Chitinimonas arctica: one gene and its partner. The protein of the gene in region 2 interacts with the protein of the main gene of each other region in a pairwise test. Links are inferred from orthologs where the notes say so. Each region holds a gene or a part of one and is shown on either strand. Other genes may lie near its edges.

The links. Proteins that work in one complex are often made in the same cells at the same time.
Region 1: the proteins of rlmB (region 2) and tsaE interact in binary tests that used the Escherichia coli proteins (3 or more experiments, as listed by UniProt). The link is inferred for Chitinimonas arctica from one-to-one orthologs.

Annotation. Positions count from the first base shown.
Region 1 is NZ_CP041730.1:1,704,232-1,708,895, reverse strand. The notes cover bases 1,379-4,354. They hold tsaE (tRNA (adenosine(37)-N6)-threonylcarbamoyltransferase complex ATPase subunit type 1 TsaE), read left to right. Parts: upstream 1,379-2,605; coding sequence 2,606-3,103; downstream 3,104-4,354. Other genes in these bases: FNU76_RS07620 (response regulator), read right to left, coding at 4,343-4,354; FNU76_RS07625 (N-acetylmuramoyl-L-alanine amidase), read left to right, coding at 3,055-4,332; queG (tRNA epoxyqueuosine(34) reductase QueG), read right to left, coding at 1,505-2,611; murI (glutamate racemase), read right to left, coding at 1,379-1,456. Outside these bases: FNU76_RS07645 (hypothetical protein), read right to left, coding at 33-548; more of murI, read right to left, coding at 641-1,378; more of FNU76_RS07620, read right to left, coding at 4,355-4,664. UniProt on the Escherichia coli protein: Required for the formation of a threonylcarbamoyl group on adenosine at position 37 (t(6)A37) in tRNAs that read codons beginning with adenine.
Region 2 is NZ_CP041730.1:4,887,556-4,891,925, forward strand. The notes cover bases 1-3,000. They hold rlmB (23S rRNA (guanosine(2251)-2'-O)-methyltransferase RlmB), read left to right. Parts: upstream 1-1,122; coding sequence 1,123-1,878; downstream 1,879-3,000. Other genes in these bases: recJ (single-stranded-DNA-specific exonuclease RecJ), read left to right, coding at 1-1,122; flgB (flagellar basal body rod protein FlgB), read left to right, coding at 2,137-2,547; flgC (flagellar basal body rod protein FlgC), read left to right, coding at 2,583-2,996. Outside these bases: FNU76_RS22220 (flagellar hook assembly protein FlgD), read left to right, coding at 3,028-3,702; FNU76_RS22225 (flagellar hook protein FlgE), read left to right, coding at 3,766-4,370. UniProt on the Escherichia coli protein: Specifically methylates the ribose of guanosine 2251 in 23S rRNA.

The DNA of each region.
Region 1 (4,664 bases), 3.2 Mb from region 2 along the record:
CGGTTTTTACCGGGGCGACGGGCCTTTCAGCATTACTTGCTGACGCGGATATTGCCGTTATAGCTGCCGGCGTCGCTGTTGTAGGTCATGGGGCCGGTCAGGCGCAGCTTGCCGTCCTTTTCGCCCAGCGTCAGGGTGTAGTTGGCGTTCTGGTGCTTGACCACCAGCTTGCCGCTGTTGAAGGTGCCGGGCGCGAAGGGCTCGCTCAGGTCGCCATAGGGGGTGTCGAACATGGTGGCCTTGCCGATCACGTTGTCGCCGTTGAGCTGCTCGATCTCGATCACGGTCTTGCCTTCGTAGCCCATGCTGTCGATGGTCCATTTGCCTTCCCAGCGGCCCACCAAGGGGGTGGCGGATGCTGTGGCTGCTGCTTGGGCGATCGGCTGGGCGGCGGGCACGGGGCGGACGGATTCGGCGGGTTTCAGCTGTTCCACCGGCTTGGGCGGCCTTGGCAGCTTCGCTGGAGCAGCAGGCTCGACGGGGGCGCTGGCGCAGCCCGCCAGCAGCGAGAGGGCCAAGGCGAGACCGAGGGCGGAAAGGTGTTTCATGGTGATGTCTCCGGATTTTAATTAGGAAAGATTACAAAGCGAGCTTCGCGGCGCATGGCGAATGATGGCACGTCAAACCAAGCGCTCGCTAGTCAATTGCCCAAATGCACCATCTCCAGATGCTTGAGACTTCGGCCCAGGAAACGCTCGCCCATGGTCTGAAAGCGCAAGGGGATATCGGTAACGTAGTAACGATAGTTCGGTTCGCCGCGCTGTGGATTGGCGAGATCCAGTTCGATCAGGGTACCGGCCACTTGCTCGGCCACGCTGACGGCCGAATCGACCAGCCGCACGGTGGGGCCTGCTTCCTGTGCCAGCAACGGTTTCAGTAGCGGGTAGTGGGTACAGCCCAGGACCAGGGTGTCGATGTTTTCGGCGAGTACCGGCCGCAGATACTCTTGCGCGGTCAAGCGGGTCACCTGGTGGTCAAGCCAGCCTTCCTCGACCAGGGGCACCAGCAGCGGACAGGCTTGCGAATAGACGCGCGCCTCCGGATTCAAGGCATGCACGCCGCGGGCGTAGGCATTGGAGTTGACCGTGGTCGGGGTGGCGATGACGCCGATATGGCCGCTGCGGGTAGTGGCGACCGCATTGCGGGCGCCGGCATCGATGACATCCAGCACCGGTACCGAGACCCGTCTGCGTACGGAATCGGCGGCGACGGCGGCCATGGTGTTGCAGGCGATCACCAGCAGCTTGACCTCATGCTGCAGCAGGAAATCGACGATCTGGTGGGTGAATTGCTCGATGGTGCTGACGGATTTCACCCCATACGGCACCCGCGCGGTATCGCCGAAATAAACGATATCTTCGAAAGGCAGCCGTTCCATCAGCGCGCGGGTGACGGTCAGGCCACCGATGCCGGAGTCGAAAACCCCGATGGGGCGGGAGGCGCGTGCTAATGGCATGGCGGGAACTCTGGAGAAGGGGCGGCGTGGTGTCGCGGGTATTCGATTTTACTTGTTTGGTGCCGGGCGTGTCCGCTCCGCGTGTTGGGCCAATGCCCAGGCGACATGCTCGCGTACCAGATCGGAAGGATCGTCGCGCCGTGCGTGCAGGGCCGCCAGCACGGCGGGGGTGCCGGGTGCATTGCCCAGGCCGACGGCGATATTGCGCAGCCAGCGCTCATAGCCGATGCGGTAGATGGCGGTGCCGGCCAGTTTTTGCATGAATTCCGCCTCGGTCCAGCCGAAGACCTCGGCCAGGCTGACGTCATCCAGGCCATTGCGTACGGCGAAATCGCTTTCCGTTGCGTCCACCGCGAAACGGTTCCACGGGCAAACCAGTTGGCAATCGTCGCAGCCGTAGACGCGATTGCCGATCAAGGGACGGAATTCGACGGGTATGGCGCCCTTCAGCTCGATGGTCAGATAGGACACGCAGCGGCGGGCGTCGACCCGGTAAGGCGCGACGATGGCTTGGGTGGGGCAGATATCGATGCACTTGGTGCAGCGGCCGCAGTGTTCCTGCGGCAAGGGCGGGTCCAAGGGCAGTGGCAGGTCGGTAAACAGCTCGCCCAGGAAGAAAAACGAGCCGTGCTCGCGGTTCAATAGCAAGCTGTGCTTGCCGCGCCAACCCAGCCCGGCACGCACGGCGGCCTCCACTTCCATGACCGGTGCCGAATCGACAAAGGGGCGATAGCCGAATGTGCCGACTGCTTTTTCGATACGTTCTGCCAGTTTCTGTAGGCGATTACGCAGCACCTTGTGATAATCGCGACCCAGTGCATAACGCGAGACGAAGGCAGCTTCGCCGTCGGCCAGTACGGCCTCGCTATCGCGGGCCTTGGGCGGTCGGTAATTCATGCGCAGCGAGATCAGCCGGCGGGTGCCGGGTACCAATTCGGCGGGACGGGCGCGCTTGGTGCCGTGCGCCGCCATATAATCCATCTCGCCGTGATTGCCGGCGGCCAGCCAGGCTTGCAGATTTTGCTCTGCCGCCGGGCCCAGGTCGGCGTCGCCGATCACGGCCGCGTCGAAACCCAGCTCGGCCGCCCAGCGCTTGATATCGGCGGCCAGGGCGGCCCAGTCTCGTTCAGCATCGGATTGAGTGACTTCATGCATAGCCAAGATCATACCCTGAGCGCCTTCCTGCCAGACGAAGCCGCGACGCTGGCCATGGGCGAAGTGCTCGCGCAAGCGCTGCGCGGCGGTTTGGTAATTTTCCTGCAGGGCGACCTGGGAGCGGGCAAGACCACCCTGACGCGCGGTATATTGCGCGGCCTGGGTTACGTGGGGAGGGTGAAAAGCCCTACCTATACATTGGTTGAACCTTACGTAGTTTCTAACTTATACTTCCATCACTTTGATTTATATAGGTTTGCTGATCAGCTTGAGTGGGAGGACGCCGGTTTCCGGGAGATGTTCAATCCGGCCAGCGTCTGCCTGGTGGAATGGCCGGACAAGGCGGCGGATCTGCTGCCGCAACCGGACTGGACCGTCGATCTTCTTCCGCAAGCCCAAGGACGCGCTTTCCGGCTCGTCGCCAGCACACCCAACGGAGCTGCATGTCTCGCAACCTTGACCGCTTCCGCCCCGACCCCACCCGCCGCTTGATGCTGCAGGGCGCGGTGGCGGGGCTGCTTTTTGGCATTGCCCCCCGCGCCTTCGCCGGCAGCGGGGTGGTGGCCGTTCGCGTCTGGCCTTCCCACGCCTATACCCGTATCACGGTCGAATCGACCGCGCCGCTGAAGTTCAACCAGTTCATGGTGCCCGATCCGGATCGGCTGGTGGTCGATCTGGAGGGCGCCGACTGGGGCAATGAACTGGCCAGCATCGGCCAGCGCATCGGCAGCGAGGATCCCTACGTCAAGCAACTGCGGGCTGGCCGCTACAAGCCCGGCACCGTGCGGGTGGTATTGGACCTGAAGGCCGAAATCAAGCCGCAGGTCTTCACCCTGGAGCCCTTCGGCGAGTATCAGCACCGCTTGGTGATCGACCTCTATCCGGCCAAGCCGGAGGACCCGCTATTGGCCTTGCTGGACGACGGTAAGAACATGCCGGCCGGCAAGCCGGAGAAGGGGCCGGGCAAGCCTGCGTCCGATCCGGCGGAGCAACGCGACAAGCTGGATATCAGCCGGCTGGTGACCGTCGCCATCGATCCCGGCCACGGCGGCGAAGACCCCGGTGCGGTCGGGCAGGGCGGGACCTATGAGAAAACGGTCACGCTTGCCATCGGCAAGAAGCTCAAGGCCATGATCGACAAGCAGCCGAACATGCGGGCGGTGTTGACGCGCGACGACGACTACTTCGTGCCCCTGGGCCAGCGGGTGGTGAAGGCGCGCAAGGTCGGCGCCGACCTGTTTATGTCCATCCATGCGGATGCCTTCGTCAAGCCCGATGCGCGCGGCTCTTCCGTCTTCACCCTGAGTGAGCGCGGAGCGACCAGTACCGCCGCCAAGTGGCTCGCGCAAACGCAGAACGAATCGGATCTGATCGGCGGGGTGAAGATGAATGTGCGCGATCCGCACCTGGCGCAAACCCTGTTGGATCTGACCCAGACCGCCACCATCAACGACAGCCTCAAGCTGGCCAAGGCCATGCTGTCGCAAATCGGTGAAATCAACCGGCTGCATCGCGGCCAGGTCGAGCAGGCGGCCTTTGCCGTGCTAAAGGCGCCGGATATCCCTTCCATCCTGGTGGAGACGGCCTTTATCTCCAATCCGGAAGAAGAGAAAAAGCTGGCGGACGAAAACTACCAGGACAAGATGGCCGATGCCTTGCTGAATGGCTTGAAGCGCTACCTGGCGAAGAACCCGCCGCTGGCGCGCAATAAGCTCGTTTAGACGATCGCTTCTACGAGATCGGCGAATCGCGCTGCCGCAGGGAGTTTTCCACGGCGGTGATCAATTTGGCGGCGGTGAAGGGTTTCACGACAAAACCGCAGGCGCCCAGGCTCATCGCCGATTTGACCCGCGGCAAGGTCGCTTCGCCGCTGACCATGACGACCCGTGGGGGGCGGCGCATGCGCCGCAGCGCGGCCAGCACGTCGATGCCGTCCGAGCCGGGAAGATTGATGTCGAGCAGCACGATGGTCGGGGATTTGTCCTGGCAGCCCTTCAAGCCCTCCTCGCCATTCACGGCTGAACCGGCATAAAGAAAACCGGCATCGGACAGG
Region 2 (4,370 bases):
TTCTATGTCTTGCTGGGCTTGCGTGCCGAGCTACGCGACCGTGGCGCGTTCGGCGCAGGCGCCGGACCCAATCTGGCCGACCTGCTTGATCTGGTGGCGCTGGGTACCGTGGCCGACGTGGTCAAGCTGGACGCCAACAATCGCATCCTGGTCGAGCAAGGCCTCAAGCGCATGCGGGCGGGCCGTGCCTGCCCCGGCATCCTGGCGCTTTATCAGGCAGCCGGCCGCGACCCGCGCCGTGCCAGCGCCTTTGACCTGGGCTTTATGCTGGGACCGCGCCTGAATGCCGCCGGCCGCCTGGACGATATGAGCCTGGGCATTGCCTGCCTTTGCGCCGAGGGTGCCGATGCCGCCCTGGCGATGGCCAGCCAGCTGGATCAGCTCAATCGCGAACGACGCTCGATCGAAGCCGAAATGCAGGATATCGCCCAGTCCAAGCTGGACCAGATCAGCGTGGAGGATCGCTACAGCCTGACCGTTTTCGACGCCGATTTTCACCAGGGCGTGGTCGGCCTGGTCGCCAGCCGCCTGAAAGACCGCCATCACCGGCCCACCGTGGTGTTTGCCGCCGGGCTGAGCGGTGAAATCAAGGGCTCGGGCCGCTCCATCCCCGGTCTGCATCTGCGCGATGCGCTGGACCTGGTGGCCAAGCGCGAGCCCGACCTGATCGCCAAATTCGGCGGCCATGCCATGGCGGCCGGGTTGACCCTGGCCGACCCGAATGGCCTGGAACGCTTTCGCGCCAGCTTCGAAGCGGTCTGCCGGCTGTGGCTGGACGACGCCAAGTTGACCCGGACGATAGAGACCGACGGCCAGCTCGATGCCGTTTCGCTCAATATGGATCTGGCGGAGCGGTTGGACTGCCGGGTGTGGGGGCAGGGTTTTCCGGCGCCGCGCTTCCAGGGTCGCTTCCGGGTGCGTAGCCAGCGCGTGGTCGGGCAGAAGCATTTGAAGCTCCAGCTGGAAGGGCAGGGTGGCCAGCTGTTCGAGGCCATGTATTTCCAGCATTTCGAGCCGCTCCCGGACCTGGTCGAAGCGGTCTATCAACTTTCCGTCAACGAATGGCAGGGGCGGCGCACGCTGCAGCTGCTGGTCGAACATGCTTCAGAGGACGCCAACTAAATGGCTAATACCCGTATCCTGCACGGCTTCCATGCCGTGACCGCCCGCCTTTCGCGCCTGCCCGACAGCGTGCTGGAAGTCTATGTCACCCGCGAGCGCCACGACCCGCGCATGAATGAACTGCTGAAGTTGGCGGAGCATACCGGTGCGCGCTTGATCCCGGCCGATGCCAGCCGCCTGGACGGCCTGACCGGCCATCGACGGCACCAGGGCGTGGCGGCGGTGATCGATGCCACCAAGACCTTTCTTGCGCTGGAAGATGTGCTGGAAGACCTGAGCGAACCGCCCTTGATCCTGATCCTGGACGGCATCACCGACCCGCACAATCTGGGTGCCTGCCTGCGGGTGGCCGATGCCATGGGCGTGCATGCCGTGGTCGCGCCCAAGGACCGCTCCGTGGGCATCAACGCCACCGTGTCCAAGGTGGCCTGTGGCGCAGCCGAGGTGGTGCCGTATATCGTGGTGACCAACCTGGCCCGCACGCTGCGCGACATCAAGGATGCCGGCATCTGGATTGCCGGTACCGATATGGAAGCCAGCACCGACCTGTTCCACTTCGACCAGGCCGGCCCGCTGGCCTGGGTGATGGGCGCCGAAGGCGAGGGCATGCGCCGCCTGACCCGCGAGCATTGCGATGTGCTGGTCAATATCCCCATGTTTGGTTCGGTGGAAAGCTTGAATGTATCGGTCGCCACCGGCATGTGCGTGGCGGAAAGCCGGCGGCAGCGGGTGATGGCGGCGGAGAAAAAAGCCTAGCCATCGTCGGTAGGCCAGCTTGCCGAAGCGGCCCTGAAAGTACGGATCTTGCAATCCGTATTTTCAGGGCCGCTTTGCTTTTGCGGGCTGGAAACCGGTTTCAGAAGGCGGCCACCCGCCGCCGCACGAGAGCGGCAAGGCTTGCCGCCTCTGGCCATGGAAATTTGCCAGCTGCTTGATGTGACGAGCGAATCGGTGCTGGCATGGTGCGTGCTTTTACCCTGTCGAGACCCACCCGGAACCGTCAGCGAGATCACCATGCCGTCCAGCATAGATAAATACCTTTCCGTCAACGAGGCCGCGATGAAGCTGCGTGCGACCCGCCAGGAAGTGATCGCCAGCAATATCGCCAACGCCGATACGCCGGGCTACAAAGCGCGCGATTTCGACTTTTCCCAGGCCTTGGGCAAGGCGGTGGCCGGTCAGAAAGGACAGCAGGGCATGGGTCTGGCCCGTACCGATAGCCGCCATCTCGGCGGCAAGCAGCACAGTTTGCTGGAAGCGGATCTGCTGTACCGCAACGATATCCAGCCTTCCATCGACGGCAATACCGTCGATATGAATACCGAAATGAGCCATTTCACCGATAACGCGATCCGCTACCAGGCCAGTATCACCTTTATGCAGCAACGTATCGCCGGCATCAAGACCGCGCTGCAGTCGCAATAGGATAGGGCCATGCCCGGCCTGGATAGGAGATAGATATGTCCTTGTTTCGTGTTTTCGATATCGCCGGTTCGGCCATGACGGCCCAGTCCATCCGGCTGAACACCACGGCCAGCAATCTCGCCAATGCCGAGAGCGCCACCAGTTCGAGCGGGCAGCCTTATCGTGCCAAGCAGGTGGTATTCGCGGCGACACAGCTGCATGCACGGCAACCGCAGGCGGTCGGGGTGTCGGTGGCGGCGGTTTCGGAAGACCAGTCGCCGCCGCGGCTGGTCTACGACCCGAAGAATGCCTTGGCGGATGGCAATGGCTATGTCGCCATGCCCAACGTCAATGTGGTGGAGGAAATGACCAATATGATTTCGGCTTCGCGTTCCTACCAGACCAATGCCGACATGATGAATACCGCCAAGACCTTGCTGCAGAGAACCTTGCAGCTGGGTCAGGTTTGATGTGCTTGAAAGCAGATAGAGGCAGGCTGAAATGAATACCGTGACCAGCACCAGAAGCAGTGCGGATATCTACGATAACCTGAATAAGGCGCGTGATAGCAAGAGCAAGAGCCAGGAAACCCAGGACCGCTTCCTCAAGCTGCTGATTACCCAATTGCAGAACCAGGATCCGATGAATCCGATGGACAGTGCGCAAAGCACCAGCCAGATGGCGCAGATGAGCACGGTATCCGGTATCGAAAACCTCAATGCCAGTATCACCGGCATGCTGGCCACCTTCAACGCCGGCCAGTCCTACCAGGCGGCCGGCTTGATCGGCAAGCAGGTGCTGGTGCCGGGCGACACGATCCAGTTCGACGGCCAGAAGCCGGTCAGCGCCGAGATCGAAGTCCCCAGCGAGGGCGGCGAGATAACCGTGGGGGTGTACAACGCCAGCAACCAGAAAGTCGACGAGATCGACCTGGGCAAGCTCAAGTCCGGTCGTCAGACGTTGGAATGGGATGGTGTCGGGGCCAACGGTACGAGTTTGCCGGCCGGCAAATATTACCTCGCCGCCAACGCGGTACAGCCGGGCGGCGGCAGCAAGCAAGTTGCCAGTTTTACCTTTGTCGGTGTGAACAGCGTGTCCATGAGTGGCGGTAGCGTCAAGCTCAGCCTGGCCGACGGGCGTCAATTGCCCTACGACGAAGTCAGCAGCATCAAATAAGCCCGGCCGGCTGGTCGCCGGTCAACGCGAACCGTAAGTGCAATTGCAGCAGGAGAAAACAACATGGGCTTCCAGCAAGGTTTGAGCGGACTCAATTCCGCTTCCAAGTTCCTCGACGTGGTCGGCAATAATGTCGCCAATGCCAACACGGTCGGCTACAAGGGGGCCCGTGCGGAATTCGCCGATGTCTACGCCAATACCCTGGCCAGCACCAATGTGCAGGTGGGTATCGGCGGACGTACCTCGGCGGTGGCGCAGCAGTTCGCGCAGGGCAATATCACCAGTACCGACAACCCCCTGGATATCGCCATCCAGGGCAATGGCTTTTTCCGGATGATCGATCCGGCGGGCTCGTTCAGCTATGCCCGCAATGGCCAGTTCCAGTTGGACAGGGAAGGCTATATTGTCAACAACAACCAGAAATTGGCCGGTTATGCCGCCAATTCCGACGGGCAGCTGATCACCGGCGCCACGCCGCAGGCGATCCAGATCCAGACTTCCAATATCGGTGCACAGGCCACCGGCGGTTCGGCGCTCAGCGACGCCGGCCTGACGCTGGGCATGAACCTGGATGCGCGCAAACCCATCATCAACCGCGGCACCTCGACGGTATCGGTCACCGGTGCCCGTCTGGCCAATGCGGCCGGTACGTCGCCGGTCAACTACAC